Regions from separate parts of the Micromonospora sp. NPDC000207 genome, predicted to be linked through region 2. Evidence: riboswitches for the same ligand, from Rfam matches in the RefSeq annotation. Region 2 holds a riboswitch; the other holds the start of a gene.
The links. A riboswitch is a leader RNA that binds a small molecule or an ion and turns the genes downstream of it on or off. The one in region 2 is predicted to bind cyclic di-AMP.
Positions count from the first base shown of each region.

Region 1: linked by a shared signal. The riboswitch ahead of ABT336_RS01235 (coiled-coil domain-containing protein) and the one ahead of ABT336_RS04605 (coiled-coil domain-containing protein) in region 2 are both predicted to bind cyclic di-AMP.

Region 1 covers NZ_JBEPEQ010000002.1:56,487-71,184, reverse strand. Annotated here, with positions in the region: gene ABT336_RS01265 (hypothetical protein) at 1-1,951, opposite strand, end outside; gene ABT336_RS01260 (glycoside hydrolase family 3 protein) at 1,971-3,701, opposite strand; gene ABT336_RS01255 (DUF3145 domain-containing protein) at 3,810-4,301, opposite strand; gene ABT336_RS01250 (hypothetical protein) at 4,601-4,930, shown strand; gene ABT336_RS01245 (HelD family protein) at 5,156-7,273, shown strand; gene ABT336_RS01240 (cation diffusion facilitator family transporter) at 7,381-8,295, shown strand; cyclic di-AMP (ydaO/yuaA leader) riboswitch at 8,449-8,579, shown strand; gene ABT336_RS01235 (coiled-coil domain-containing protein) at 8,625-9,743, shown strand; gene ABT336_RS01230 (PfkB family carbohydrate kinase) at 9,908-10,885, shown strand; gene surE (5'/3'-nucleotidase SurE) at 10,882-11,688, shown strand; gene ABT336_RS01220 (STAS domain-containing protein) at 11,712-12,074, opposite strand; gene ABT336_RS01215 (hypothetical protein) at 12,853-13,260, shown strand; gene ABT336_RS01210 (TetR/AcrR family transcriptional regulator) at 13,370-14,446, opposite strand; gene ABT336_RS01205 (cytochrome P450 family protein) at 14,561-14,698, shown strand, end outside.
Region 2 covers NZ_JBEPEQ010000010.1:7,695-22,392, reverse strand. Annotated here, with positions in the region: gene ABT336_RS04675 (ABC transporter permease) at 1-656, shown strand, start outside; gene ABT336_RS04670 (ABC transporter permease subunit) at 653-1,432, shown strand; gene ABT336_RS04665 (ABC transporter ATP-binding protein) at 1,429-3,309, shown strand; gene ABT336_RS04660 (GNAT family N-acetyltransferase) at 3,299-3,889, shown strand; gene ABT336_RS04655 (SRPBCC family protein) at 4,021-4,530, opposite strand; gene ABT336_RS04650 (hypothetical protein) at 4,538-4,744, opposite strand; gene ABT336_RS04645 (class I SAM-dependent methyltransferase) at 4,826-5,584, shown strand; gene ABT336_RS04640 (DUF3152 domain-containing protein) at 5,692-6,567, opposite strand; gene ABT336_RS04635 (CsbD family protein) at 6,811-6,984, opposite strand; gene ABT336_RS04630 (heavy metal translocating P-type ATPase) at 7,097-9,355, opposite strand; gene ABT336_RS04625 (DUF8832 domain-containing protein) at 9,367-10,350, opposite strand; gene ABT336_RS04620 (heavy-metal-associated domain-containing protein) at 10,464-10,673, opposite strand; gene ABT336_RS04615 (metal-sensitive transcriptional regulator) at 10,792-11,094, shown strand; gene ABT336_RS04610 (YibE/F family protein) at 11,445-12,794, shown strand; cyclic di-AMP (ydaO/yuaA leader) riboswitch at 12,961-13,091, shown strand; gene ABT336_RS04605 (coiled-coil domain-containing protein) at 13,096-14,103, shown strand; gene ABT336_RS04600 (carbonic anhydrase) at 14,230-14,698, opposite strand, start outside.

The sequences.
Region 1 (14,698 bases), on a different contig from region 2:
CGAGCACCAGCCCCGGCGCCCCGGCCACCAGGACACCGGTGAGCAGGACCGCCGCCCCCCGCCCCACCGGCACCCGGCGTCGGGCGACCAGCACCGACCAGCCGATCGCCCCGAGCACCGCCACCAGGGTCAGCGCCGCCGCCCAGGTCAACAGGGGCAGGAGCGCCGCGTACCCCCGGGTCGGCCCGGCCGCCGGGAACCGCACCTGGTACGCGGTGAGCACCAGGGCGAACCCGGCCGCCGCCCCGGCGAGCAGCAGGCCGCCCCGACGGGTCAGCCGGGCCCGCGCCAGCACCTCCACCCACCCCCAACCCGACAGGATCACGCCGAAGGTGAACCCGGCCCGCAGGAAGTACTGGTTGCTGCTGCCCGGATGCGCGACCAGCAGGTACGCCGTCGGTCCGGCGAGCGCGCCGCCGAGGAGGAAGACCTGCACCGGCTCGGGTCGCCACCGCCGCGCGGCCAGCACCGCCACCACACCGGCCAGCCGGAGATGGAGGTTGAGCAGGAACGCGACCACCGCCGCCAGCCAGGCCAGCCCGGTCACCGCCGACGGCCCGCCCGGATCGACGTAGGGACGCAACCCGGAGAGGGGTTCGACAGTGACACCGTGCGTCTCGAACGCGAAGAGCACGCCGGTGGCGAAGACCTGCGCCCCCAGGGCCAGCCCGGCGGCGACCACCACCGGACCGACCCGCCCACGCCAGGCCCCCGCCGCACCGGCCGCCGGACGCCGGGCAACCGCCGTCGACCGCCTCGTCCCGGCCACCACCGCCACCGCCACCACCAGGGCCAACGCGGCCAGGACCACCGGGACCGAGGAGGCCTTCGCGCCGGTCGAGGCGGCCAGCAGACCGGCGGCCAGCAGCCACCTGCCCCGTCCCAGCGGGGGCACGGCCGACCCCCCGGCCCGGCCGACGACCTCACCGAGGGCGGCGAGCAACGGCAGGAGCAACACCCAGCTGTACGTCATCGACGGGCTGCCCCAGACGATGAAGGTGGTCTGGGTGCCGAAGAGTTGCCGTACGCCGGTCTCGAACCCGAACTCCCCGACTGTGAACATCAGTACGGCGGCGGCCACCCCGGCGTACGGCCGCCCGGTGATCCGCCACCCGACCACCGCGACGAGCACGACGGCGAGCGCACACAGCGCCGGTACGGCCAGCCGGAAGAAGACCACTGTCAGGTCGACCCCGCTGATCAGGCTGGCCGCCGCCAGGTGGGCGAAGCCGAACCAGTGGTAGTGCAGTGGTTCCCCGGCGACCTGCGGCACCTCGGGCGGCACCCGGTGGGTGGCCGCCCCGGCGAGGGAGAGCTGGAAGGCCAGGTCGACGTATTGCGACTGCCCCTCCCGGGTGGGCAGCACCGGGTTGACCCGCAGGAACGACTCGACCAGGTACCAGGTGAACCCGACAAGCACCGCCGTGACCGACCAGGCCCACCCGGTGGGGACCGCGACGGTGTACCCGCCCCGCCAGTGCCGACGCAGTGCGGGGACGACGACGAACGGCAGGACCACGAGCAGCGGCCACAGCCGCAGCCGGCCGGGTACGCCGAACCCGACGGCGACCGCCCAGGCCACCAGTTCCAGGGTCAGCCCGACGGCAGCCCCCATCGCCAGGTCCTCGATGAGGGTGTGCGGCCGTCGGCGCAGCGCCCGGTACAGGAGGGTGCCGGGCAGCAGGACGGCCAGGACGGCGTACCCGGTGAAGCGGAGCAGGTCGGCCGGGGGCGTACCGGTGGCGAGCAGGACGGCGGCGACGAACCCGAAGCCGACGACTCCCGGTGCCCACCGCCCGACCGACGAGACCACCCGACGGCAGGCCGACGAGGCAGCCCGACGGCAGGCCGACGAGTCGGTCCGACGGCAGGCCGGGGAGGCAGCCCGACGGCAGGCCGGGGAGTCGGTCCGGGGTGCGACGGTGGGTCGACTCCGCCCCGGGACGGTCACCGGTCGGGCCTCGGCCCGGTCAGTCGGTGCAGGTGGTGGCGGGCAGTCCGGTGACCTTCACCGGGGCACGTCCGGTCGGTTCCGCCGACCCGGCCAGCACCCGGGCCAGTCCGGTCATCGCCGCCCGGCTCGACGAGTAGGTGGCCATCAGCACCGGCGACTTCGCCCCCGACAGCAGATACGGGGTGTCCATGGCCACTGTGACGTCGGCGTCGGCCCGCAGGTCGCCGGCTCTGTCGCCGTAGCCGACCAGGTGCACGACCTTGCCACCGGAGCCGACCTCGACCCCGGCCCGGCGCAACTCCTCGGTCAGCGCCCTGCGGGTGCCCTCCCGGCCGCCGGAGGAGGTGATGGTGAGCTTCCCGCCGACCGGGGCGGGGCGGCACGGCCCGCGCAGGACCGTGACCGCCGCCGTGGCCAGTTGCACTGCCGCGTCCCGGTGCGCCGGGCTGTCGAGCACCGACAGGTCCGGGGCCGGTCGGTCGGCCAGCCGGAACTTCAGGGTGAGCACCCGGGTGGCCGCCTCGACCAGCCGTTCCCGGGGCAGCGACCCGTCGCGCAGCGCGGTCAGCAGCCCGTCGTACGCCTGGGTGACGTTCGGGGGCATCAGGATGAGGTCGTTGCCGGCCTTGAGGGCCCGGACCGCCGCCTCCCCCGGCGACCACTTCTTCGCCGGCTCCATGTTCATCCCGTCGGTGACCACCACCCCCTCGAAGCCGAGCTGGCCCCGGAGCACGTCGGTGAGCACCTTGTGGGAGAAGGTCGCCGCGGTGCCCGGGTCGACCGAGCGGACGTCGAGGTGGGCGGACATCACCGCCAGCGCCCCGGCGTCGATCCCGGCCGAGAAGGGGGGCCATGCCTCCTTCGCCAGCTTCCCCTTGGTCTGCCCGAGGACCGGCAGTTCGTGGTGTGAGTCGTCGGCGCTGTGGCCGTGGCCCGGGAAGTGCTTGACGGTGGCCGCCACCCCGGCCGACTGCAACCCCCGGACGGCGGCCCCGACCTGTGCGGCGGCCCGCTCGGTGTCACCGCCGAAGGAGCGGGAACCGATCACCGTGCTCCGACTGACCAGGACGTCGGCGACCGGGGCGAAGTCCATGTTGACGCCCATCGCGGCCAGCTCGGTACCGGCGACCTGCCAGGCGGCCTCGGTCTTGGCCGGATCGTCGGCGGCACCGGCGGCCAGTGCGCTGGGCAGCATGGTCACCCCGTCGGTGACCCGGGTGACCACGCCGTACTCCTGGTCGATGCCGACCAGGAACGGTGCCGCACCGGTGGTCAGCTTCCCGGCCGCCTCCTGGAGACCGGTGGTCAGCTTCCGGACCTGCGTGGGGTTGTCGACGTTGGTGGTCACCTGGTTGGCCGAGGTGGGGTCGTCGGCGCTGAACCCGACAAGGATCAACCCACCCAGCCGGTACTTCTCGATCATCTGGGCGGGGGTGTCCACCCCGGCCAGGGCCCGGTTGCCGGCCGCCGACCCGGCGGACACCTCGGTCGCCGAGTCTCCGTAGGCGTAGGCCATCAGCACCTGGCCGACCAGGTCCTCGTCGGAGAGGGTGCCGACCAGGGTTGCGGCGCGACCGGCGGCGTCGGCCCCCGAGGGGGACGGGGTGGGGGTGACGAACTCCGTCGACGGCTCGGCCGTCCCTGCGGCGGGTCGCTCCCGTTCGCCTGAGCAGGCCGAGGCGAGCAGGGCGGTCAGGGCGACGAGCACGACGGCGACGCGGCGAGGGGAAGTCGACACGCGGCCCATCCCACCAGCCGGTCACGGATCGGGGCAACCCGGCTCCGACACGCCGACCACGGCGACCGGGCGTCGGTGACCAGGATCACCGATCGGGTCGGGGGTCGGCCGCCGGGCTCACCCGACCCGGGTGAGCAGGGTGATCGGGGCGCCGTCGCCGGCGTGCCGGTAGGGCTCCAGCTCGGTGTCCCAGGCCGTGCCGAGCGCCTTGTCCAGGGCGTGGGCGAGCGCCTCGGGTGCGCGTGCGGTCGCCATGATGGTACGGAGCCGGTCCTCACCGAGCTGGATGTCACCGGCCGCCCCGACGGCGGCCCGGAACAGCCCTCGGCCGGGGACGTACATGAAGCGTTCCCCGTCGGCCCCGGGGCTGGGCTCCTCGGTGACCTCGAAACGGATCATCGGCCACTGTCGGAGGGCAGCGGCCAGTTCGGCGCCCGTTCCCGGGCGGCCGGTCCACCCGCACTCCGCCCGGCGGACGCCGGGGTCGACGGGCTGAGCCGTCCACTGCAGGTTGACCGGCGCGGCAAGGACGCGCGCGATCGCCCACTCGACGTGTGAGCACACGGCGAGCGGGGTCGAGTGGACGTATACGACGCCACGCGTTGGCACGGTGACCTCCCGGAGACCGAGGTGCGTCTTCCCCTACGACCTCGCGTCCACCGAGTGGTCTGCGAAGACAGCATGACTGCTGGGACGGATGGTGCGCCAGGGAATCGGAAAACTCGCGGACGGAACAGTCGCACCCGAGCGGGGGTCCGCGCACGTTCGGGACCGGCCGCGAGCAGCACTCGGGCTTCCTGGTCGTGTAGAGTTCCCTCGGCGGTTTCTTGCCGCCGGAAGATCCCTGACGTCCCGTCCCTCCTGGACGTCACCCAAACCTTCCCGTACGTCTTACAAGGAGCACCTCCGTGGCGAGCAACACCTCGAAGACCGCGCGCGCGTCCGTCCGGGCCGGCCAGGCTGGCCAGGGTGGCGCCCTCAGCGTGCTGGGCGAGTTCAAGTACCTCATCCCGCTCAACGGCGGCAAGCACGCCTACATCCGGAACCTGACCAACGGCAAGACCGCGCACCTGCGTACCGACTCCGAGGCCTTCGTCGAGGAGATCCGGGTGCTGGCCGGTGCCGGGCACGCCACCAAGATCCGGGCCGAGATCAACGCCCTCAACGCCAGCTTCCCGGGTGACGGCTGGGACGCCACCGAGAAGCGTCTCGTCGAGGCCGGTGTCTTCGAGGGCTGAGCCCCTCGGGTTCACCCCCACCCCGCGACACCCCGCACCGCCCGTCGGCCGCCGACGGGCGGTGCGCTCGTTCTCCGCCCGAGCGCGACACCCCCTGCTGACCTGCGGATCGGCATGGCCGCCGACAGGGACCACAGCGACGGGTCGTAGTCTCACCCGGTCGCCCGGCATCCGGCCGACGCGCCCACCGCGGCTACGGCCGCCGTGCCACGGGAGCCAGCTCAGTTGACCGACCACACGAGCCTGAACCAGGAGATCGCCGTCGAGCAACGGCACCTGGACCGGGTGTACACCCGCCTGGCCGAACTGCGCAGGGCGGCGGCCCGCGCCGAGCGGGACGGATACCGGCAGGCCCGGGTCGGCACCCTCGGGGCGTTGGTGGAGCGGGACGCGATGGTCTTCCACGCCGCGCAGCGGCGGCACCTGCTCGACGCCGAGCACGAGGGGCTGGTCTTCGGCCGACTGGACCTGCGCGACAGGCAGACCCTCTACGTCGGTCGGCTCGGTGTCCGGGACGACGACGCCGAGACCCTGGTGGTGGACTGGCGGGCCCCGGCCGCCGAGCCGTTCTACCGGGCCACCCCGGCCCAGCCGCTGGGCGTGATCCGGCGGCGGATGATCCAGTCCTCGGACGAGCGGGTCACCCGGATCGAGGACGACCTCCTCGATCCGGCCGCCGCCGGGCCGGAGATGACAGTTGTCGGTGACGGTGCCCTCCTGGCCAGCCTCTCCAAGGCCACCGGTCGCGGGATGCGCGACATCGTGGCCACCATCCAGCGGGAGCAGGACGAGGCGATCCGCTCCCCCGGCAAGGACGTGACGATCGTCTCCGGAGGGCCCGGCACCGGCAAGACCGCTGTCGCCCTGCACCGGGCGGCGTACCTGCTCTACTCCGACCGCAACAGGTACGCCGGTGGCGGGATCCTGGTGGTCGGCCCCTCCTCGGTCTTCGTGGAGTACATCGCCTCGGTGCTGCCCTCACTGGGCGAGGAGAGCGCGACACTCCGCTCCCTGGGCACCCTCTTCGTGGGCATGTCGGCGACCCGGACCGATCCGGCGGACGTGGCGGCGGTGAAGGGGTCGCTGCGGATGCGCCAGGTGCTGGAGCGGGCGACCCGCGACGCGGTGCCGGACGGTCCGACCGAACTGCGCCTGCTCTACCGGGGTGAACTGCTGCGGCTGGGCCAGGCGGAGTTGGACCGCATCCGGGAACGGGCGCTGGTCCGGGGTGCCCGCCGCAACGAGGTTCGCCGGGCCGGGTTCGACGGGATCTTCACCGCGCTCTGGGCGCAGGTGCGTACGCTGCACGTCGGCCACCTGCCGGACCAGCGGACCTTCGACGGCGAGATCGTCGACCGGCCGGAGTTGCGGGAGTTCCTCAAGGCGTGGTGGCCCCGCCTGCACCCCCGGCACGTGCTGGGTTGGTTGACCCGACCGGAGCGGCTGCGGGCGTACGCGGGAGGGATCCTGTCCCGGGCGGAGGTCCGGCTGCTCTCCGAGTCCTGGCGGAGCCTGGACACCGAGGGCCTGACCATCGCCGACATCGCCCTGCTCGACGAGTTGGACGCGTTGCTGGGTCAGCCGGTGAAGCCGGCCCGCCCCCGGCGGGACCCGTACGCCCTGGCGGGCGGGGTGCGGGAGCTGAGCACCTTCGCCGACCGGCAGCGGGCCGTCCGGGAGGCGGCCCGGCAGCGCCCGGAGGACTACCGGGAGTACGCCCACGTGGTCGTCGACGAGGCGCAGGACGTCTCGCCGATGCAGTGGCGGATGATCGGCCGACGGGGGCGGCTGGCGTCCTGGACCGTCGTCGGCGACCCGGCCCAGACCGCCTGGACGGGTGACCCGGCGGAGCTGACCCGGGCCCGGGACCAGGCGCTGGGTCGACGTCGGCGGCACCGGTTCACGTTGACCACCAACTACCGCAACCCGGCGGAGATCTTCGCGGTGGCGGCGGCCGAGATCCGTCGGGTGGACCCGGACCTGCCCCTTCCCGTCGCGGTCCGCTCCACCGGGGTGGAGCCGGTGCAGCGGGTGCTGTCGGCGGCCGAGTTGGCGCCGGAGACGGTGGCCGCGGCGACGGCCATGTTGGCCGAGGTGCCGGGGACCGTCGGCGTGATCACGCCGGTGCACCGCCACCGCGAGGTGGCCGGGTGGCTGGCCGAGGTGGCCGAGCCCCGGCTCCAGGTGGTGACGAGCCTCCAGGCCAAGGGCATGGAGTACGACGGGGTGGTGCTCGTCGCGCCCGGGGAGATCCGGGCCGATCCGGGTTCCGGGGTTCGTACGCTCTACGTCGCGCTGTCCCGGGCCACCCAGCGCCTGGTCACCCTCGATCCCACCGGCTGAACGTCGACTCCGACTGTCGACCGGCCTCCCCTCGTCCGACACTTGCATACATAGCGATGTAAGCATAGGTTGTATCCCGGTCGGGTCGGACGACGGAGGGTGTGGGCGTGGGCGCAGGGCACGATCACTCGGCGGCGGTGGCGAACGCCGCCCATCGACACGTCGGCAGACTCTGGGCCGCACTGGCCCTGCTGGCCGTCTTCACAGTGGTGCAGACCGTCGCCGCCTTCCGCACCGGCTCGCTGGCCCTGCTCTCCGACGCCGGGCACATGTTCACCGACGTGCTCGGCATCGGCCTGGCCCTGGCCGCGATCACCGCGACCCGCCGGGCCACCACCGACCCGCAGCGCACCTTCGGCCTCTACCGCCTGGAGGTGCTCGCCGCCCTGGCCAACGCGGCGCTGCTCAGCGGGGTCGCGGTCTACGTCCTCGTCGAGGCGGCCCGCCGGATCGGCGATCCGCCGGAGGTCCTCACCGGCCCGATGCTCGGGGTGGCGGTGCTCGGCCTGCTGGCCAACGTGGTCGCCTTCGGACTGCTGCGCAAGGGCGCCGAGGAGAGCATCAACCTGCGCGGCGCGTACCTGGAGGTGCTCGCCGACCTGGTCGGCTCGGTCGGGGTGATCGCCGCCGCGCTGGTCATCGCGTTCACCGGCTGGTGGTGGGTGGACCCGGTGGTGGCGGTCGCGATCGGCGTGTTCATCCTCCCCCGGACCTGGCGGCTGGCCCGGGCCGCCCTGCGCATCCTGGTCCAGGCCGCCCCGGAACACCTCCAGGTGACCGAGGTGCACGACCGGCTCTCGGCGGTCCCCGGCGTGGCCGAGGTGCACGACCTGCACCTGTGGACGCTCACCTCCGGGATGGAGGTCGCCTCGGCCCACCTGACCACCACCCCGGGCGCGGAGGTCGCCACGGTGCTCGCGGCGGCCCGGACCACGCTCCGGGAGGAGTTCCACATCGAGCACGCCACGTTGCAGGTCGAACCCGGAGCGTCAGCGGGTGTCTGCGGAACCATCGAGTGGTGATTAGCACAGGCTTAAATTTCCACGAGGAATGTTCTTTTTGCTGCGCTTTGTCGTGCGCCTCTCCGACACCATCGGTCACTTTGACTGCAACCGTCACACCCACCCCGGTAGGCTCGGTCCCGGCCTCCGCCGGGCGGCGCCCATCGGCGCCCACGGTGGCCGCCGCCTAATCGCCCACCCGGGCGAGCCGGGGAACCACGTTCCTGGGGTGCATCCGCGTCAGCGGTAGGGATCTTCCGTCCCGAACCCGTCAGCTAACCCGGTCGGCGGTTGACGGAAGGACAGGTCCATTGGCAGTAGTGGCATCACCGCGACGCATCACCGCCCGGATGGCGGCCCTGCTCGTCGCGACCCTCGCCCTCGGTGGCGCGGTCGCACCGGTCGGTCCGGCCCAGGCCGCGACCCGGGGAGGTCTGCTGGCGGCACCCGACGCCGATCCCGAGGGCGGCACCCCGGCTCTGCGCAACCAGCTGGAGGCGGCCAGCAAGGGATGGCTGGAGGCGAAGGCCAAGCTCGAGAAGTCGACACAGCGGCAACAGGAACTCAACGGTCGGCTCAAGACCATCGACTCCGACCTGGCCGTCCAGAACACCAAGGTCGGTGAGATCGCCCAGGTCGCGTACCGGACCGGCCGACTCGGCGCGGCGAACGCCCTGCTCAACGCGACCTCCCCGGAGGGCTTCATGGACCGGGCCGCCGCGCTCGACCAGGTCGCCGCCAGCGAGGAGCGGGAGCTGCGCAAGCTCCAGGAGACCCGCAACCAGTCCGCCCGGACCAAGGTCGAACTGGATGCCGAGGTCAACGAGCAGCGCAAACAGGTCGCGACGATGGCAAAGCGCAAGGACCAGGCCGAGAAGGCCCTCGACGTCGCCGTCACGCAGGAGCGCCGTGAGGAGGCCGAGCGCCGCCGCCAGCAACAGCAGCAGCAACAGGCCCAGCAGCGCAGCAGCAGCGGCGGGTCGAGTGGGTCCAGCGGGTCCACGGGGTCCAGCGGACCGGGCGGGAACAGCACCAAGACCGCCAAGCCCGCCCCGCGCAACTCCGACGGGTCCTGGCCCCGGGAGTCGTGCAGCGTCAACGACCCCACCCCGGCCAACGGGTGCATCACCCCCCGGACCCTGCACGCCCTCAACCAGGCCAAGGCCGCCGGCTTCACCCGGTACGTCTCCTGCTACCGGCCGGGCGGCTCCGGTGAGCACCCCAAGGGTCGGGCGTGCGACTTCGCCGCACAGCGCAACGGATTCGGTGGGCACGCCACCGGCGGGGACCGGACGTACGGCAACAACCTCGCCGCGTACTACGTCCGCAACGCCGACCGGCTGGCCGTGCTGTACGTGATCTGGTACCGGCAGATCTGGCTGCCCAGCAGCGGCTGGCGAGCCTACAGCGGAGCGGGTGGGGACCCGTCCAGCGACCACACCAACCACGTGCACCTGTCGGTGTACTGACCCTCGGGTACGCCCGGTGTCCCGCCACGACGGTGGGGCACCGGGCGTTCTTCGTGCCCGACGAGGCGTACGCCCGGCGTTTTCGTGCCCGACGAGGCGTGCCCGGACCACCGCGTCGACGGTTATCAGGTGAGCGACCCGGCGTACGGACGGAAGGTGGCCCCATGGACGGGCACGTGATGGTGTTCGCGCCCACTCCCCTGCTCACGGTCACCATCGAACAGCCCAGTGACCACCCGGAGCTGCACCTGCACCCGGGCGGGCAGGGCGTCTGGCAGGCCCGGATGATCTCCTCCCTCGGGGTCCCGGTGGTGCTCTGCGCCAGCATCGGCGGGGAACTCGGCCAGGTCCTGGAGCCGTTGCTCGCCACCGAGGGGGTGGACCTGCGGACGGTACGCCGCCACTCGACCAACGGCGGGTACGTGCACGACCGCCGCGACGGTTCCCGACAGGAGATCGTCGACGTGACTGGTGAGCGGCTCACCCGCCACGAGCTCGACGAGCTCTACAACCTCGCCCTCGGGGAGGGGCTGCGGGCCCCGGTGAGCGTCCTGAGCGGCCCCAACGAGCCGTCGCTCGTCCCACCCGAGGTGTACCGCCGGTTCGCCGCCGACCTCGGGGAGAACGGCAGTCGGGTGGTGGTCGACCTCTCCGGGGAGCACCTCGCCGCCGTCCTGGACAGCGGGGTGTTCCTCTGCAAGGTCAGCCACGAGGAGCTGCTGCGCGACGGGTTGGCCGCCGACGACAGCGTCGCCGAACTCACCGGGGTCATGTACGACCTGCACCAGGCCGGTGCCCAGACGGTGGTGGTCAGCCGCGCCGAGGAACCGGCCCTGGCCCTCGTCGACGGGGAGGTGTTCGAGGTGGAGATGCCCCGACTGCACGCCGCCGACCCTCGGGGGGCCGGTGACTCGATGACCGCCGGGGCGGCGGCGGTGGTGGCTGTCGGCGGTGACATCCGGACGGCGATCCGTACCGGGGCGGCGGCGGGGGCGTTGAACGTCACCCGGCACGGGCTGGGCACCGGGCGGCTCGACTCGATCAACGGACTCGTCGACCGGGTCCGTCTCGTTCCGGCCGGGTCCCGCCCCCAGGAACGGATCAGCCCCGACGAGCTGGCCCACCGGGCGGTCGAGCGATGACGCTACGGGTCCTGGTCACCAACGACGACGGCATCGCCGCCCCCGGCATCCAGGAGCTCGCCCGCGCGGCTGTGCAACGGGGGCTGGACGTGGTGGTCGCCGCCCCGCAGGAGGAGATGAGCGGCACCGGCGCGGCGATGACGGCGGTGGAGCGGGACGGGCACGTGGTGGTCCACCAGCAGTCCCTGCCGGGGCTGCCCGACGTCCCGGCGTACGCGGTGAGCGGCTCTCCGGGTTTCATCACGTTGATCGGGTTGCACGGTGCCTTCGGTCCGGCCCCGACGGTGGTGCTCTCGGGGATCAACCGGGGGGCGAACGCCGGGCGGGCGGTGCTGCATTCGGGCACCGTGGGGGCCGCTTTCACCGCCGGTGCCAACGGCTGCCGGGCGTTGGCGGTCTCGCTTGACGTGCTCAACGCCGGTGACGCCACCCCCGGCAGCGGGGGTGCCGCCGTGGCTGCGGCGGCCCTGGTCCGCGACGCCGAACGGCACTGGTCCACGGCGGCCCGGGTGGCCCTCGACCTGCTCCCCCGGCTGACCGCGTTGCCCGTCGAGGACATCCTCAACGTCAACGTGCCGGACCGCCCCTACGACAGGCTCCTCGGGGTACGCCGAGGGTCGCTCGCCAGCTTCGGTCAGGTGCAGATGACTGTGGCGGAGGCCGGACACGGTTTCGTCCGGACCTCCCTGGAGGAGCCCGGGGAGGCCCTGCCACCCGGTTCGGACCTGGCGCTGCTCGCCGAGGGGTACGCCTCGGTCACCGCGATCCGGGCGATCACCGAAGTGATCGACGTACCGCTGTGACCGCGACGACGTCGACGGACGGCTCAGGCGCCGGGGAGCACCTCGGGGGTGGCCGAACCGGCGTAGTAGGGCTCGGGGGCACCGAAGAGACCGAGCAGGCCGGTGACCCAGAGCTGCCGGTGCACGAACCGGCTGGGCTCGGTGACCACCAGCTTCACCCCGCTGACCTCGGCGGTCTGGAAACCGGCGACCATGGCGCTGATGCCGACGGAGTCGATGAAGGTGACGAGCCGCATGTTGAGCTCGATCCGGGACGGGCGTCCCTTGGCGAGGACCTCGGCAATGGCCTCGCGCACCTCGTACGCGGTGTCCACGTCGATCTCACCCCGAGGGGCGATCTCGATGACACCACCGGAAAGAACCGACTTCACGATCGACAGGCTCACGCGAGCACCTCCACTCGCCCGTTATCGGGCGCCTCATCAGTACGCGGGCCGCGACCGAGAGTATTCCTCCCACGGCCTCGGTCGCCACCCCTCGGGATGAGCAATTTGCGGATCGGACATGCCAGCTGCCCTTCTCCGCACCTTCTGGTCACCTGTGACGACGATCGGCCATCGGCCGCCCGTCGCCGGACAAGGGTAACGTCCGAGGGCACCCTCGGCCCACACCCTCTGCCACCGGCGCGCCCCGTGCGGCAACGATGCTGGTCAGAGCCTTGCCCCCGACCACCCGAACGCTTCGTCCGGACCTCGTCACCGACCGGGCACCCCAACCGACACCGGTGCGGAATCCTGCGGCTTTTCATCCTGTTTATCGCAGTTCACCCGTCGCGCACAGTCACCTCCACCGCCCGCCCGCAAGCGGTTCCGCCCGGTGGAACACCCGGGGAGGTGTACCGCCCGGCGGACACACCGGGGTCCGGCGGGGCTGGCGCGTCGAGGGCGTCCGCCGGGGGTGGGCCGGGCCGGCGCACCCGGCCCGGCCCCACCGGCATTGATCGGCGTACCTACCATCGGGGGCGGCACCCGACGGCGCCCCGTACGGGGGATCCCACCCGCGTACGCCTTCCCCACACCAGTTGAGGACATCGACGCACGATCGGCGGCCGTCCGGGGGTTTGCCGACCGGTGGGTCTGGGCACAGGCGGGAGTAGCTGAACGTGACAACGCCCGACCGTCGCCGAATCCGAAGTGGCCTTCGGCACCCGAGGAGGAACCCACGATGTTCGGAACCAACCTGCTGGAGCGCCGCAGCAAGCCCGAGCGGATCGCGGACGAGGCCTGGCAGCACCTGACCTCGACGGTGAGCTCCGCCGGGGACAGCGTCCGCGACGCCGCCCGGACCGCCCGCCGAAGCGGCTCCGACCTGACCGGCGACGCCGGTGACCTGGTCGGGACGGCCACCGACGAGGCCCGCAAGCGGGCCGTCGCGGCCTTCGACGCCCTCGCCGGCCGGCGGCCCGCCCTGCCCTGGACCCTGCTGATCGGTGCGGCACTCGTCGGTGCGGCCGTCGGCTGGGCGGCCAGCACCGCGGCTCGGGCGGCGATCGCCCGCGCCGACCGTCCGGTCGACGACATCGAGTTCGTCGACGTGGACCGGCCGAACTCCCCTGTCGGCTTCGACAACTGAACTGCGGCGCCGCCGGGCCCGACCACGGGTCCCCCGGCAGTGCCGTACGCACCACCGACCGGCCCCGACCCGCCGCCACCACGGCCGGTCGGGGCCGGTTCGTCGTCGCTCAGTCCGACACCGACGCTGCGGCGTGCCCGGCCCCGTGCCCGTCGGCACGGGCGACGATGCGGCCCCCCACCACCCGGACGGCGGTCTCGGTCACGTCGCTGACGGCCGGCACCCCGGCCGCCGCCGCCACCTCGCCGGACTCGTCGCACACCACCCGGACCCGGGGCCAGGCATCCGGCGGCACCGCGCGTCGCAGACAGGTGCGCAGGTCGACCAGGGCCAGCCGGGCCAGCGACAGCAGGCCCTTCGGGTCGCCGGTGACCAGGACGGCGGTGACCACGGTGCCCGGCGGGGCCGCCCGGACCGCCTCCTCCACGGCGCTCGCCCGGTGCAGCCCCAGGATGGTGACCACGCCCTCGGCAGCCGGTCGGCCGGAGGTGTCCCGCAGGAGGTCGACGGCGACCGGCGGAGTCCAGGCCAGGTCGACCGGACGGGCCTTCGGCACGTACGGCAGGTGGGGCGGGTCCCAGCTGTCGTCGAGATCCAGTCCGGCCAGGTTGGCGCAGGCGCGCACCACGTCGAACGGGTCGCCGAAACCGGGTGCGGCGGCGGCGAGTCGGCCCGCCCCGTGCAACAGGGTCAGGGCGGTCTCGGCGGTCCGGACCCGCCGTCGGGGCTGGTACGCCGGTCCGTCGAGGGCCTCCACCACCAGCCCGAGCAGGACCGCCGACAGTCGGGTGAGTTCCGCGTACGGCGTTCGGGTGGCCTCGTCGGCGGCGATCTCCGACATCAGGTCACGGCCGAGGCTCACCCCGTCGAGTCGTTCGTCGACGGCGAGCGGAAGTCGGGCCACCCAGGCGCGGGCGAACTCGGCGAGCACCTCGGCGACGGTCCCGGTGCCCGGGGGACGGGGTGGTTCGGGCACCTGCTCGGCGTCGGCGGCGAGGACCGCGAAGTAGAGCGCCCGCTTGCCGGGGAAGTTCGAGTAGACCGCCCCCCGGGTCAGCTCGGCCCGGTCGGCGATGTCGTCGATGCGGGCCTCCCGGAAGCCGCGCTCGGTGAACACCTCCCGGGCCGCCGCCAGCACCCGGGCCCGGTTGAGCTGTTGCAGCTGCGCCCTGGTGAGCCGTGCCATCGCCTGCCTCCTCCGGACGGCTGTTGCCGTCCACCCCGGCTTAAGATACCTTCACCATCCAGATGATGGCATCATCTGTTCTGCGTATCTGAAACAGACCTGGAGGGAAGAGGGATGGACGTTCCGGAGATCGAGTTGACCGACCCGACGGTGCTCGCCGATCCGTTCACGGCGTACCGGCAGGCCCGGGAGCGGTCCCCACTGGCCCGGCTGGTCACCCCCGGCTTCGGCCCGATGTGGGCGGTGACCCGC
Region 2 (14,698 bases):
CCACCGTGCTGCTCGCCGCAGTCACACTTCTGCTGCTCGTACCGGTGGCGGTGGGGGTGGGGATGCTCGCCGCCCGACGCGAGGGCGGCCGACTGGACCGGGCCCTGTCCGCAGTGGTGGTGGGTCTCTACGCGGTACCCGAGTTCGCGCTGGCCGTCCTCCTCGTCGCCCTCTTCGGGGTGCACCTCGGGTGGTTCCCGCCGACCGCCGTCGGCACCGGCGGGAACCTGCTGGCCCAACCGGCGGTACTTGTCCTGCCGCTGGTCGTCCTGCTGGCCCGGCCGATCTGCTCGCTGAGTCGGCTCACCCGGGCCGGGATGATCGAGGCGGCCGGGTCGGCGTACGTGGCGCACGCCAGGAGGCTCGGGGTCCCGGGGCACCGGCTGTGGCTGGGACACGCCCTGCCCAACGCGCTGGCCCCCGTGGTCCAGCAACTCGCCCGGACCACGGACTGGCTGCTCGGCGGGGTGATCGTGGTCGAGGCGGTCTTCGTCATCCCCGGACTGGGCACCGCCCTCGTCGACGCGGTCACCGCCCGGGACGTGCCCACGATCCAGGGGCTCTGTGTGCTGGTCGCCGTGGTCACCGTCGCGGTGAACCTGGTCGCCGACGTGGTGGCGTTCCGGTTGGCACCCCAGACCGGGGCGGTCCGGTGAGGCCCCGGGCGGTGGTCGGCGCGGTGCTGCTCGCCGTACCGCTGCTCGTCGCCCTGGTCGGGCCGGTGGTGGCCGGGGAGCCGGGCGGGCGGGGACGCCCGTTCGTCGGGGACGGCCCACTGGGGACCGACTTCGTCGGCCGGGACGTCCTCACCCAGGTGCTGCTCGGGGGACGGACGGTGGTCGGGGTCGCGGTGGCGGCCACCGCGCTGGCGTACCTGGTCGGCGTGCCGTTGGGCCTCTGGGCCGCGACCACCCGACGACGGTGGCTGGACGAGTTGCTGATGCGCCCCCTGGACCTGATCCTGGCGATACCGGCCCTCCTACTGTTGATCATGCTGTCGGCGACGGTCCCGCGCGGAGCGGTCGCCCTCGTGGTGATCGTCGCGCTGATCGGCCTCCCCGAGGTCGCCCGGATCAGCCGGGCCGCCGCCCTGCCGCTGGCCCACGGCCCGGCCATGGAGGCGATGCGGTCGTACCGGGAGAGCTGGTACCGCCGGGCCGTCGGCTACGTCGGCCGAGGGGTACGCCGAGTGCTGCTCGCCGACGCCGGGGTCCGGTTCATCGGGGCGCTGTACCTGGTGGCCACCGCCAGCTTCCTCGGCATCGGGGTGGCCCCGGACGCCGCCGACTGGGCGGTGATGGTGGACCGGAACCGGGCCGGGCTGGCCCTGCAACCCTGGGCGGTGGTGGCCCCGGCCGCCCTGGTCGTCGCCCTCGCCATCGGCGTCAACCTCACCACCGACCACCTCCTCGCCGCAAGGAAGGCCCGGTGACGGGGGCGGTGGAAGGACCGGTGACGGAGGCGGTGGACGGACCGGGGGGCGCGGTAGCGGCACGGGTGGTGGGGTTGCGGGCCGACGTCGGTGGGCGACGGCTGCTCGACGGGGTCTCGTTCGACCTGCCCGCCGGGCGGATACTCGCCGTCGTCGGGGCCTCCGGCAGCGGCAAGACCACCCTCGGCCGGGCGCTGCTCGGCGAGGCCGGTCCGGGAGTCCGACTGACCGGTACGGTGCAGGTCGCCGGGCGTACCGTCACCACTGCGGAGCCACCGCCGCCGGGCAGCGTCGGGTACGTGCCGCAGCAGCCGGCCGCCGTGCTCAACCCGGTACGCCGGATCGGCCCGGTGCTGCACGAGATCGCCCGCCGCCACCCACCAGTCGACGACGACAGCTGCGGCAAGGACGACGGCGGCGAGGATGACGGCCGAGGTCGGGGCTGGATCGTCGGCCGGTGGGGGGTCCGGCGGGGGCCGGCTCGGGCGGCTGTCCGGGGGGTGCTGGAGCGGGTCTCGCTCCCGGCCGACCGGGGACTGCTGCGCCGCTTCCCGCACCAACTCTCCGGCGGCCAACAGCAACGGCTGGTCATCGCCCATGCGCTGTTGGCCGGGGCCCGGCTCCTCGTCGCCGACGAGCCCACCACCGGTCAGGACAACCTCACCCGCCAGGACGTCGCTGCCGAGCTTGCCGCCCTGGCATCCCGGGAGGGACTGGCCGTGGTGCTGCTCAGCCACGACCTGCACCTGGTTCGGGCGGTCGCCGACGACCTGCTCGTCCTGCACCGGGGCGTACCTGTCGAGTCGGGACCGACCGGGAAGGTGTTCGCCGTACCCCGGCATCCCTGGACCCGACGCCTGGTGGCCACGACCGGGCCGACCGACGCGCCGGGACACCTTCGCACCGCAGCCGAGACCCGACAGCGCGAGACCCGACAGCGCGAGGAGAGACCGCGCGAGGAGAGACCGCGCGAGGACGCAGACCGCGAGGACGCACACCGCGAGGAGCGGGCCGGTGGTCGACGGTTGCTCGACGTGCGCGGACTGGTGGCCGGACACGGTCCGAACACCGTCCTGCGGGTGGTGGACGTCCAGGTGGCGGCCGGGGAATGTCTCGCTCTGGTCGGCCGCTCGGGCAGCGGTAAGACAACTCTCGCCCGTTGTGTCGCCGGGCTGCACCGGCCGCGCGCCGGAACCGTCGCGTTGGGGGGTCGACCGCTCGCCGCCACTGTGGACGACCGCAGCCTCACCGACCTCGCCTCGGTGCAGTACGTCTTCCAGGACGCCCGGGCCGGTTTCGATCCCTGGCGGACGGTCCTCGACCAGGTGGCCCGCCCGGCGGTACGGCTGCACGGCCACCCTGTCGACGTGGCCCGCGCGGCGGCCCGTGCCGCCCTGGACCGGGTGGGCCTGGCCGGGAACCTGGTGACGCGTAACCCGGGGCGGCTCTCCGGTGGGGAACTGCACCGGGCTGCGCTGGCCCGCGCGCTGCTCGCCGGGCCCCGGCTGCTGGTCTGCGACGAGATCACCGCCGGGCTGGACGGGGTGACCCGGGATCGGATCCTCGACCTGGTCGACGAGGTACGCCACGCGGACGGGTTGGCCCTGCTGGTGATCAGCCACGACCGTGACGTGGTGGCCCGACTGGCCGACCGGGTGGCGGTCCTGCACGACTGTCACATCGTCGAGGAGGGTCCGGCGGCCACCCTGCTCACCTCGGCTCGGCACTGGTTGACCCGGTCGTTGCTACCCGACGACGTCACGCCAGACCGCACGCCACAGGACGCCGTCGCGCCCGGTCCGCCGGGAGACGCCGTCACGCCCGATCGCACAGGAAAGCCGATTGCACAGGAAAGAGTCAGTTCGGATGATCAGTGACATCCTCGGCGGGTATCAGGTCCAGCTCGCCGGACAGCACCATCTCGACGGCGCCCGGGGCGTCATGCTCGACACCTTTTATCACGTCTTCGGTCACGGGTACCGTCCCGAGTGGCACTTCGACGTGATCGACCTCGATGGGACGTACCTGCGGCCGGACCGGCACGCCCTCTTCGTGGCGACCCTGGGCGACCGGGTGGTGGGCACCACGGCGGTCCGTGCCGCCGGGCCGAAGAGCCCGCCGCATCCGGAGTTCCTGGCGCGACGCTATCCGGACGCCACTACCGCCCAGCTCTTCCGGGTGTACGTGGATCCGGCGCACCGCCGTCGGGGCCTGGCCCGTGCCCTGGTGGAGCTGGCGGTGGCCTTCGTCGCCGACCAGCCCGGGTACCGGGACCTCTACCTGCACACCGACACCGGTACGCCCGACGCGGAGGCGTTCTGGCGGTCAATGGCCCGACCGGTCCACGACGCCCGGGACGGCACCTGCCGGACCGTCCACTTCGAGATCCCCCTGCCGGGTCGGGACGGCACCGGTCGGGCACCGGACCTGTTCGCCGCCGCAGCCGCAGCAGGCTGAGCCGGTGACAGGCAACGCGGCGACCGGCACGGACCGAGCCGGGGACTGGGAACGCGGCGACCGGCACGGACCGAGCCGGTGACCGGGTCGACGGGGTGGTCGGCAGAGGCCGCCCCGTCGACCCGGGCGGTTCAGCCGGCGGTGGTGCCGTCTGCCGCTGCGGTGAGCAGGTCGTCGATCTGTCCGATCCCGGCGGCCAGGCCCTCCTCCATGCCCATGGCGACGAGCTGTTCGAGCTGCTCGGTGCTGGCGAAGTGGCTGACCAGGGTCATCCGGGTGCCGGTGTCGATCTTCTCCAGGGTGACCACGGCGCGGGTCGGGGTGTCGGTGGGCAGCGGTTCGCCGTCCTGTCCGGCGAACCCGTCGTCGAACGCCAACCGGGTCGGCGGGTCGATGACGGTGAACGTCCACCAGCCGTACGACTTCTCGCCGTCCGGGCCGGTCATGTGGTAGCGGACCGCGCCGCCGACTGTGAACTCGTGCCGGTCGACGGTGGCGGGCCATCCGGGCGGACCCCACCACCGTTGCAGCTGACGCGGGTCCTGCCAGACCTGCCAGACACGGTCGACGGGGGCGGGGAACTCGGAGACGACGGTGAGCGTCAGCGCCGCCTCGTCGCGGTGGGTGCTGGTCACAGGCATTGGTGGTTCACCTTCCTGGGTCTTCGGTCACAAGCTGGTCGATGGCGTGGATCCGGTCTCGCCACACCTGCTCGTACGCGGCGAGGAGGCGGGAGGCCCGGCGGAGCGCCGTCACGTTTCCGTACCCGATCTGTTCTCTACCACGTCTCTCCTTGGTGACGAGGGTGCCCGTTCGTTGGTCGCCGCCGCTCCACTTCGCAACCACCCCACCCATCGGCGAACAATTGCCAAACATGTGCAGCAGGACCGGGACACCGCTGGACACCACGCTGGATCGGTAACTAGCGTGCCCATCATGACCCCTTACGTACTGGATGCTCGGGCCTGGCAGGAGAGCTGGGACCGGCAGCAGGAAGCCTTCATGCCGGACCGGGAACACCGCCTCGACGCCCTGCTCGACGCGGTGGAGGCAGTCGTCGACTCCCCCACTCCTCAACTGCTCGACCTGGCCGGCGGCACCGGGTCGATCAGCCTGCGCGCCCTGGACCGGTTCCCCGAGGCCCGGCCCACACTCCTCGACCTAGACCCGGTCCTGCTCACCATCGCAGAGGCGTCCCTGGCCGACCGGGCCACCATCGTCACCGCCGACCTGCGGGACCCGGAGTGGGCGGACAACCTGCCGCAGACCGGATACGACGCGGTCTGCACCGCCACCGCCCTGCACTGGCTTCCCGCCGACCGGTTGACCACCCTGTACGCCGAGATCCGGGCGGTCCTGCGTCCGGGCGGGATCTTCGTCAACGTCGACCACATGCCCGACGACGGGCTGCCCGGCCTCACCGAGCGGCTCACCGGTCAGGCGCGTGACCGGCGTGACGCCCGGTACCGGGCCGGCGCGGTGCTCTCCTGGGACGACTGGTGGAAGCAGGTCGAGACCGATCCGACCCTCGCCCCACCTGCCGAGAAGCGCCGACAGATCTACCCGGGCGGCCACAACCAGGACTGGCTGCCGCCGGTGAGCTGGCACCTGGACGCCCTGCGTACGGCGGGCTTCTCCGAGGTCGGCACGGTCTGGCGGGGCGGGGCCGACGCCGCCGTCGCGGCCCTGCGCTGACCCTCACCGCCGGTCGACACCACCGACCCGCCAGCGGTCGGCACCCACCGACCCCACCGACGGTCGGCACCCACCGACCTCGGTGACGGTCGGCACGCCCGCCCCGGTCAGCTGCCCCTGGGGATCGGGTCGTCGTACTGGCCGGAGGGGCCGGTGTGCGACCGGCCGGAGACCATCGGCCAGGCGTTGGGGGCGCAGCCGTGCAGGCCGAGCGTCTGCTGCTGCATCACCGGTGCGGGGCCGCCCGCGCGCGGGCACAGCTCGTGTCCGCGCCCGAGGCGGTGCCCCACCTCGTGGTTGACCAGGTACTGCCGGTAGGTCTCCTGGTCGCCGTCGAAGTGTGGGACCCCGTTGACCCACCGGGCCACGTTGAGCACCACGTCGTCGCCGTTGCGGCAGGAGGTGTAGAGGTCGGAGAGGTCCCCGCAGAGTTGGCTGCGGGTGACCGGGGTGGAGAGCCGGACGGTGAAGTCGGCGTCGCCGTCCGGACCGACCCGTTGCAGCCGCCACCGGCCGTCGGCGGTCCAGCCCCGCTCGTCGGCGAGGATCGCGGCGACCTCCCGGCCGAACCGTTCCACGTCGAGGTTCTCGATTCCCTTCTCGACCGCAACCCGGTACCGCAGGAGTCGGCCGCCGTCGCCGGCGACCGCGCCCCGGGCGGTGGCGGTGTGGAACCGGCCGGTGCCCCGGCGGGGGAAGGTGACTGCGGGCTCCGGTGGCGGGGTCGTCGCAGCCGCCGACGGAACGGGGACGGCCGTCACCGGGTCGGTGGGTGGGGGTGGTGCCTGCGCCCGGACCGGTCCGGGGGTGGTCACGCCGTCGAGCAGGAGGGCGTCGAACCCGCCGTTGCCCGCCGTCCAGACGCCGCCGCCGATCAGCACCACCGCCGCGACCAGCGCCACCGGCAACGCCCCGACGCCCCTGGACCGACGACGGTGCGAGCGGGGCAGAGCCCGGTCGCTGTCGGTACGCCTGCCCGCCATGAGTCCCCGCCCTCGTCCACACCGCCGATGACCTGGGGTACGGATTCGGGACGGGTTCGGTTGCCCGGCAACCGTTCTCCTCGCCACACCTCACCCGTGAACCCACGACACGAAGCTGTCTCACGCCTGCGTCGCGGGTGGACGCTACACGGGAAGCGGGGCGGTCACCGGAGCGGGCACGGGGACGACGACACGTCGGGCCGACCACTCGACAGTGGTCGGCCCGACGGCGTACGAAATATGTCAGCTCTTGAAAGCGTCCTTGATCTTTTCGCCGGCCTGCTTGAGCTTGGCACCGGCCTGGTCGCTACGGCCTTCGGCTTCGAGGCGCTCGTTGTCGGTGACCCGGCCGGCCCCCTCCTTGAGCTTGCCCGAGGCGTTCTGACCCGTGTTCTCCACCTTGTCGTCGAAACCCATCGGAAGACCTCCTCGCTGTCAGGCTCTCTACGTCTCGCTTGCTCTGTTCCTTACCCTCCCGCGCGACCGCAAACCCCGATCTGCGATGTGACCAGCGACAAACCTGCGGGCCTCAGCCGGTGGCGGCGGCGAACCGGCGCAGGCGGAGGCTGTTGGCCACCACGAAGACCGAGGAGAAGGCCATCGCGGCTCCGGCGATCATCGGGTTGAGCAGACCGGCGGCGGCCAACGGAATCGCGGCGACGTTGTAGGCGAACGCCCAGAACAGGTTCCCCTTGATGATCCGCAGGGTGCGTCGGGCCAGCCGGATCGCGTCGGGGGCGGCCAGCAGGTCCCCCCGGACCAGGGTCAGGTCGCTGGCCTCGATCGCCACGTCGGTGCCGGTGCCCATCGCCAGTCCCAGGTCGGCCTGGGCGAGGGCGGCGGCGTCGTTGACCCCGTCCCCGACCATCGCCACCACCCGGCCCTCCCGCTGGAGGCGTTCGACCACCGCGACCTTCTCCGCCGGCAGCACATCGGCGATCACCTCGTCGATGCCGACCTCGGCGGCGACCACCCGGGCGACAGTGGCGTTGTCCCCGGTGAGCAGGACCGGTCGCAGGCCGAGGGCGCGGAGCCGGGCCACTGCGGCCCGGCTGGTGGGCTTGACCGCGTCGGCCACCACCAGCACTCCCCGGGCCTGCCCGTCCCAGGCGACGAGCACCGCCGTCCGCCCCGCACCGGCCGCCCCGGTCGCCGCCCCGGAGACCGCCGCCGGTACGTCGACGTCCCGCTCGTGCAGCAGTCGGAGCCGACCGACCAGCACGGTACGGCCCTCGACGGTCCCGGTCACGCCGAGCCCTTCGACGTTGGCGAAGCCGGTGACCTCCGGTACCGGACCCTCCTGCGTCGCGGCGGCGGCGACGGCCCGACCGATCGGGTGTTCGGAGCCGGCCTCCAGCGCCCCGGCCACCCGGAGCAGTTCGGCCCGGTCCTGCCCGGCGGCGGGCACCACGTCGACCACCGACATCCGGCCGGTGGTGACGGTGCCGGTCTTGTCGAGCACGATCGTGTCCACCTGTCGGGTGGACTCCAACACCTGGGGTCCCTTGATCAGGATCCCGAGTTGGGCTCCCCGGCCGGTGCCGACGAGCAGGGCGGTCGGCGTGGCGAGCCCGAGCGCACAGGGACAGGCGATGATCAGTACGGCCACCGCCGCGGTGAACGCCGCCGCCGGTCCGGCACCGGCCCCCCACCACCAGCCGAGAGTGCCGACGGCGAGGGCGATCACGACGGGTACGAAGTTCCCGGAGATCCGGTCGGCGAGTCGCTGCACTGCGGCCTTGCCGCTCTGCGCCTGCTCCACGAGGCGGGCCATCTGGGCCAGTCGGGTCTGGGCGCCGACCCGGGTGGCGGTGACCACCAGTCGCCCTCCCGCGTTGACAGTCGCCCCGACCACTGCGTCACCCGGCCCGACCTCCACCGGCACCGACTCACCGGTGAGCAGGCTCGCATCGACGGCGGAGGTGCCGGCGGCCACCACTCCGTCGGTGGCGATCTTCTCGCCGGGACGCACCACGAACCGGTCTCCGACGACGAGTCGGTCGGCCGGGATCCGGCTCTCCACCCCGTCACGGAGCACCGCCACGTCCCGGGCGCCCAGCTCCAGCAGCGACCGCAGGGCCGCCCCGGCGGTGCGCTTGGCCCGAGCCTCGAACCAGCGTCCGGCCAGGACGAGGGCGGTGATCCCGGCAGCCGCCTCCAGGTAGATGTGCCCGGACCCGTCGGTCCGGCTGACCACGAGGCTGAACGGGTGGGTCATGCCGGGCTCCCCGGCGGTGCCGAGGAAGAGCGCCCAGAGCGACCACCCGAACGCGGCGAGGGTGCCGAGGGAGACCAGGGTGTCCATGGTCGCCGCGCCGTGTCGGAGGTTGACCCAGGCGGCCCGGTGGAACGGCAGCCCGCCCCAGACCACCACCGGGGCGGCCAGGGTGAGGGAGAGCCACTGCCAGTAGGTGAACTGGAGGGCCGGGACCATCGCCAGGACCACCACCGGCACGGAGAGCACCACCGAGACCCAGAACCGGGTCCGCAGGGTACGCAGTTCGTCGACCGGCTCGGCGGGGGCCGGGGCGTCGGCCGGGGCGGGTGGGGGCGGCAGGGCGGCGGTGTAGCCGGTCTTCTCCACAGTGGCGATCAGCTCCTGCGGGGTGACGCCGTCGGGGTAGTCGACGGTCGCCTTCTCGGTGGCGTAGTTGACCGTCGCGCTCACCCCGTCCATCCGGTTGAGCTTCTTCTCCACCCGGGCGGCGCAGGAGGCGCAGGTCATCCCGCCGATGGCCAGCTCGATCCGGTGCGGCGCGGTCTGCCGGGGGTCGTTTGTGGTAGTCATCGCGGCTCCTGTCAGTCGTGCCGGTGACCGGGGGACCCGTGCCCGTCGTCGGGCTCGGCGGGTGCCGCCGTCGTCGGTGGGCCGTCGGTGACCGACCCACTCGGTGCCGGTCCGTCCGGGTGCGGCGCGATCACCGTGAACTCCGCGGTGCGGACGGTCCCGCCGTGCCGGAAGTCGAGGTACAGCCGGTAGGTCCCGGGAGACGGGGCCGCGACGTGGAAGGTCACGTCGGGACCGGCGGCGGTCCGTCCGTCACCGGGGGCGCCCTCCGGGTGCGCGTGCAGGTACGCCAGGTCACCCTGGCGCAGCGTCACCAGATGACCGTACGCCCCGAGGTAGGGCTCCAGGTCGGTGACGGGTACGCCGTCCCTGCTCACTGTGAGGGTGAGCCGGGAGTCGTGGCCGGGCCGGAGCCCCCCGTCGAGGGTGACGTCGTACCCGTCGACGACGACGGTACGGGTGGGCGGGGGCAGCGGGGTCGGGGTGACCGGACCGGACACCGTCACGTCCACCCCGAGGGTGAGCGGGTCCGCTCCGGTGGGTTGGAAGTCGGCGAACGCCCGCCAGGTGCCGGGGTCGCCCATCGGGGTGGGGAGCCGCCAGGTCCCGTCCTCCGACAGCCGGGGGTGGACGTGCCGGAATCCGCTGAGGTCGCGCCGGGCCACGATCAGGTGCATGGGCCGGTCGTGGTTCACGTCGTACCTGGTGACGGCGTCTCCGTCCGGCCCGGTGATCCGGAAGGCGAACTCCCCCGGCGGGGCGGTGACCGGTTCGAGGGTGTAGCCCTGCTCGGAGACGAGCAGCCCACCCGGTGTCCCGCCGACCGGGCCGCCGTGGCCGTCGTGGCCGCCACCGGGGTCGTCGTGGCCGCCGTGCGGGTGTTCGACAGCGACCGGCGGGCCGATCGGCCCGACCAGGTGACCGACGCCGTACGCGGCACCGAACACCCCCACCAGACCGAGGACGAACCCGGTCATCCTGCCCACCGTCCGCATCCCTCTCCCCTTCCCACCCGTCCCGCCCGACCTGGTACTCGGGTCGACCCGACACCCGCCCGTATCAACCGAGCCCTGAGCCCGAGCCCTGAGCCCGTCCCGGTGCCGGTCGGTCAGGCGTCGACAAGTTCGTAGCCGGCTTCGTCGACGGCGGCGCGCACTGCCGCCGGGTCGAGGGGGTGACTGCTGGTGACGGCGACCTCACCGGTGGCCAGGTCGACCTGGACGTCGTCGACCCCGTCGAGCGCGCCGACCTCGTCGCTGACCGACTTGACGCAGTGTCCGCAGGTCATGCCCTGCACCCGGTAGGTGTTGGTGACCATGTCCGTTCTCCTCTCGACAGGCTTTCCGTGTGCCTCCGGCAGCCTACTCTACTCATACCCCGTAGGGGTATTACCGTAATCGTCCCATACCCGTCGGGGGTAGGCGTACGCTGGCTTCATGACCACTCCTGCACCCGGCACCTCCCGGGGGTACACCGCCAGCAAGGACCAGCTCCTCGCCCGGCTGCGCCGGGTCGAGGGCCAGGTCAGGGGAATCGAGAAGATGGTGGACGAGGACCGCTACTGCATCGACGTCCTCACCCAGATCTCCGCCATCCAGGCGGCCCTGGACAAGGTGGCCCTGGGCCTGCTCGACGGACACACCCGGCACTGCATGCACGAGGGGGCCGCCGAGGGCCGCGCCGAGGACATGGCCACCGAGATGATGGCCGCCGTCGGTCGCCTGATGAAGCGCGGCTGACCCCGCCGCCACTCCACCGCCGACCTCGCCCGCCACTTCACCGCCGGGCCCGCCCGCCACGCACCGCCGGCATCGCCCGCCACGCACCGCCGGCCCCGTACCACCCCTTCACGCCCGCCGCCCGCCCACCCGGGGCCGGCGTGTGGCGACCTCCACCACCAGCCCCGACCCGCCCCCGCGACCACATCCGGTGACTACCATTCCCGGTTGGACCTCCGGGCACCCCACATTCCGGTCACCCTGAGTGATCAAGGGGTATCCGACTGCGCCGTTGCGGGCATTTTCACGGGCGGGGTGAACCGACCGGCGTACGCACACGTAATCCGCCGTGGATCGTTTGGAGAGTCGCAATGGGCGCCGACCACACAAGTCACGCCCCGTCCGCCCCACCCCGGGTCCGACGGGTCCTCGTCGCGACGGTGGTTCCCCTCTTCGTAGCCACCCTCGTCGCCGCCCTGCTGCTCTGGCCGGAGCGGACGCCGACGGCGGACGGAGGTGAGGACGTACCCCGCTACCAGGGGACCGTCACCCGGGTGTTGACGGTGCCCTGCCCGCCCGTCGAACCGGGACCGGAGGGCACCCCGGAACGGGCCGACCGGCCCTGCGGAACGGTGACCGTCCGGGCAGACAGCGGCCCGGACGCCGGGCAGGAGGTCGAGACCCCGATCCCGGACGGCCCGGGTGCCCCCCGGGTGGCGGTGGGCGACGAGATCATCCTGGTCGAGCTGGTCGACCCGGCCGACCCGGAGACCAGCAGCTACAACATCGCCGAGCACCAACGCGGCAAGCCCCTGGTCTGGCTGGTGGTCCTCTTCGCCGCCGCGATCGTGGCGTTCGGCCGCTGGCGGGGCCTGGCCGCCCTGGGCGGGCTGGCGGCGAGCTTCGCCATCCTGCTCACCTTCGTGGTGCCGGGGATCAGCGCCGGCCGGTCCCCCCTGCTGATCGCCGTTGTCGGATCAGCACTGATCATGTTCATCGTGCTGTATCTCACCCACGGGATCAGCGCCCAGACCTCGGTGGCGGTCCTGGGCACCCTGGGCAGTCTGGTGCTCACCGGACTGCTCGCCGCCGCCGCCACCGCCGCCACCCACCTGACCGGGTTCGGTGACGAGGACGCCACCACCCTGTCGATGTTCCAGTCCGACGTCGACCTGCACGGACTGCTGCTGGCCGGGATCGTGATCGGGTCCCTGGGCGTCCTGGACGACGTCACGGTCACCCAGGCCGCCACGGTGACCGAGGTGGGCAACGCCAACCCGAAGCTGACAGCACTCCAGCTCTACAAGGCGGGGACCCGGGTCGGGCGGGCCCACATCGCGTCGGTGGTCAACACGATCGTGCTGGCGTACGCGGGTGCCTCACTGCCCCTGATGCTCCTGCTGGTCGCCGACTCCCGGCCCACCGGCCAGGTCCTGACCAGTGAATTCCTCGCCCAGGAGATCGTCCGCAGCGTCGTCGCCACGCTCGGACTGGTCGCCGCCGTGCCCCTGACCACCGCCCTGGCCGCCGTGGTCACCGCCGCCGGACGCCGTACCCCCGAGAAGAAGGCGGCGCGGCCCGACGCCAACCCCCGACCCCGACCCCCCGCTCAGCGCGACGACGCCCTCGAAGCCCTGAGCGACCCCCGGGCCGGGAGTCAGTCCCCCGACGCCCCCGCAGGGTGGCGCAATCGAGAAGGAGGTTCCGACCCCGCATGGTGACACTCCTCAGTGTGACCGCCGATGCTTCCCAGAATGAGAAGCTCATCACTGGTCACCCGCCGCTACGGCGAAAATACGCGTTAAGTCGGCTTCCGGACGTAGCTCCCGGAGTCGACTCTCGGGTAACCTCGCTGCCGGTCACCGCCGAAGGCGCGCACCGGCGCCAGCGGGACCGCCGCCCAATCGCCGCGAGGCGAATCGGGGACCCAGGTACGTGGGGTGAATCCGCGCAAGCGGTAGGGGCCACTTCCGTCCCGAACCCGTCAGCTAACCCGGTCGGCGGCCGACGGAAGGGACGACTGTGACGGCACCCCTACGCCGCTGGCTGACGCCGGTGGTGGCCGTGATCACCGCGCTGGCCATCTTCTCCGGGTCAGCGCCGGCCATGGCCCAGCCTCGGCCCTCGGGGCACGAGGACGGTGACTCGAAGCTCCTCAACGATGTCATCGAGACGACCAACCGCAACTTCACCCAGGCACAGAACAAGCTTGAGAAGTCCAAGAAGCGGCAGCTCCAGCTCGACCTGGAGGTCCGTCGGGCGCAGAGCGAGCTGGACCGGTTGGCCCCCCAGGTGGGGCAGATCGCCGCCCAGTCGTACCGCAGCGGGCGGATCGGCGCGATGGCGATGCTCCTTGACAGCGACCAGCCCGACTCGTTCGTCAAGCGCGCCCAGGCGCTCGACGAGCTGAACATGGTCAACGCCCGGAAGCTGGCCGAGGTCCAGGAGGTCAAGGACGAGGCTGCCGAGGCCAAGGAGCAGCTCGACGCCGAGGTCACCGAGCAGCAGAAGCAGCACGCGCTGATGGCCAAGCAGAAGCGGGACGCCGAGAAGTCACTCGCCCTGGTCGGCGGCACCGGCCTGACCGGCGGCCTGGTGGTGGCCGAGTCACCGGTGGCGAAGGTCGCACCGGGTCGGGACTCCAACGGCAACTGGCGTCCGCAGGGTTGCACCGAGAACGACCCCACCACCTCCGGCTGCATCACCCCCCGCACCCTCCACATGTACAAGGAGGTCAAGCGGGCCGGGTTCGACAGGTTCGTCGGTTGTTACCGCCCCGGTGGCCCGTGGGAGCACCCCAAGGGCCGGGCCTGCGACTGGTCCCTCCAGAACCGCGGGTTCTCCCCCTGGCACAACAACGACACCCGGATGTACGGCAACAACCTGACCGCGTTCCTGGTCCGTAACGCCGACCGGCTGGGCGTCTACTACGTCATCTGGAACCGGCAGATCTGGTTCCCGGCGACGGGCTGGAGTTCCTACAGCGGCCCGTCCAACCACACCGACCACGTCCACGTCTCGCTGCTCTAGCCGGGGCTTGGCACGAACCGGGCCGCTCCCCTTCCTTCGGGGGGCGGCCCGTTCGTCGTCGCAGGCACAGACCGGTTCGCCGTGAGGGGCGCGCGGCCCGGTTCGTGTTCCGGGGCGAAAGACCGGTCAGAGGGTACGCGGAACCGCCGCCACCGTCCGGACCCGACCGGCGTTGAGCTGGTACGACATCCCCACCACGGCACACCGTCCGGCAGCGATCTCACCGGCCAGGACCGCCGAGTCGCCTACCAGTTCGTTGACCGTCTGGGCGATGTGGACGTCGATGATCCCCGCCGGGTCCACGATGCCCTGGGCGGCGGCGTGCCGGAGGCTGGGCAGGACGGCGTCGACCACCGCCCCGAGGTGCCCGGCCGGACGCAGCCCTCCGGCAGCCACCGCACCGGCCGCCGCGACAGCCCCGCACGAATCGTGCCCGAGCACCACCACCAGGGGGGTGTGCAGCACCGTCACCGCGTACTCGACGCTGCCCAGCACCTCGGGGCCGGTGGTGTGCCCGGCGGTCCGGACCACGAAGAGGTCCCCCAGGCCACGGTCGAAGATGATCTCGGCGGCCAGGCGGGAGTCGGAGCACCCC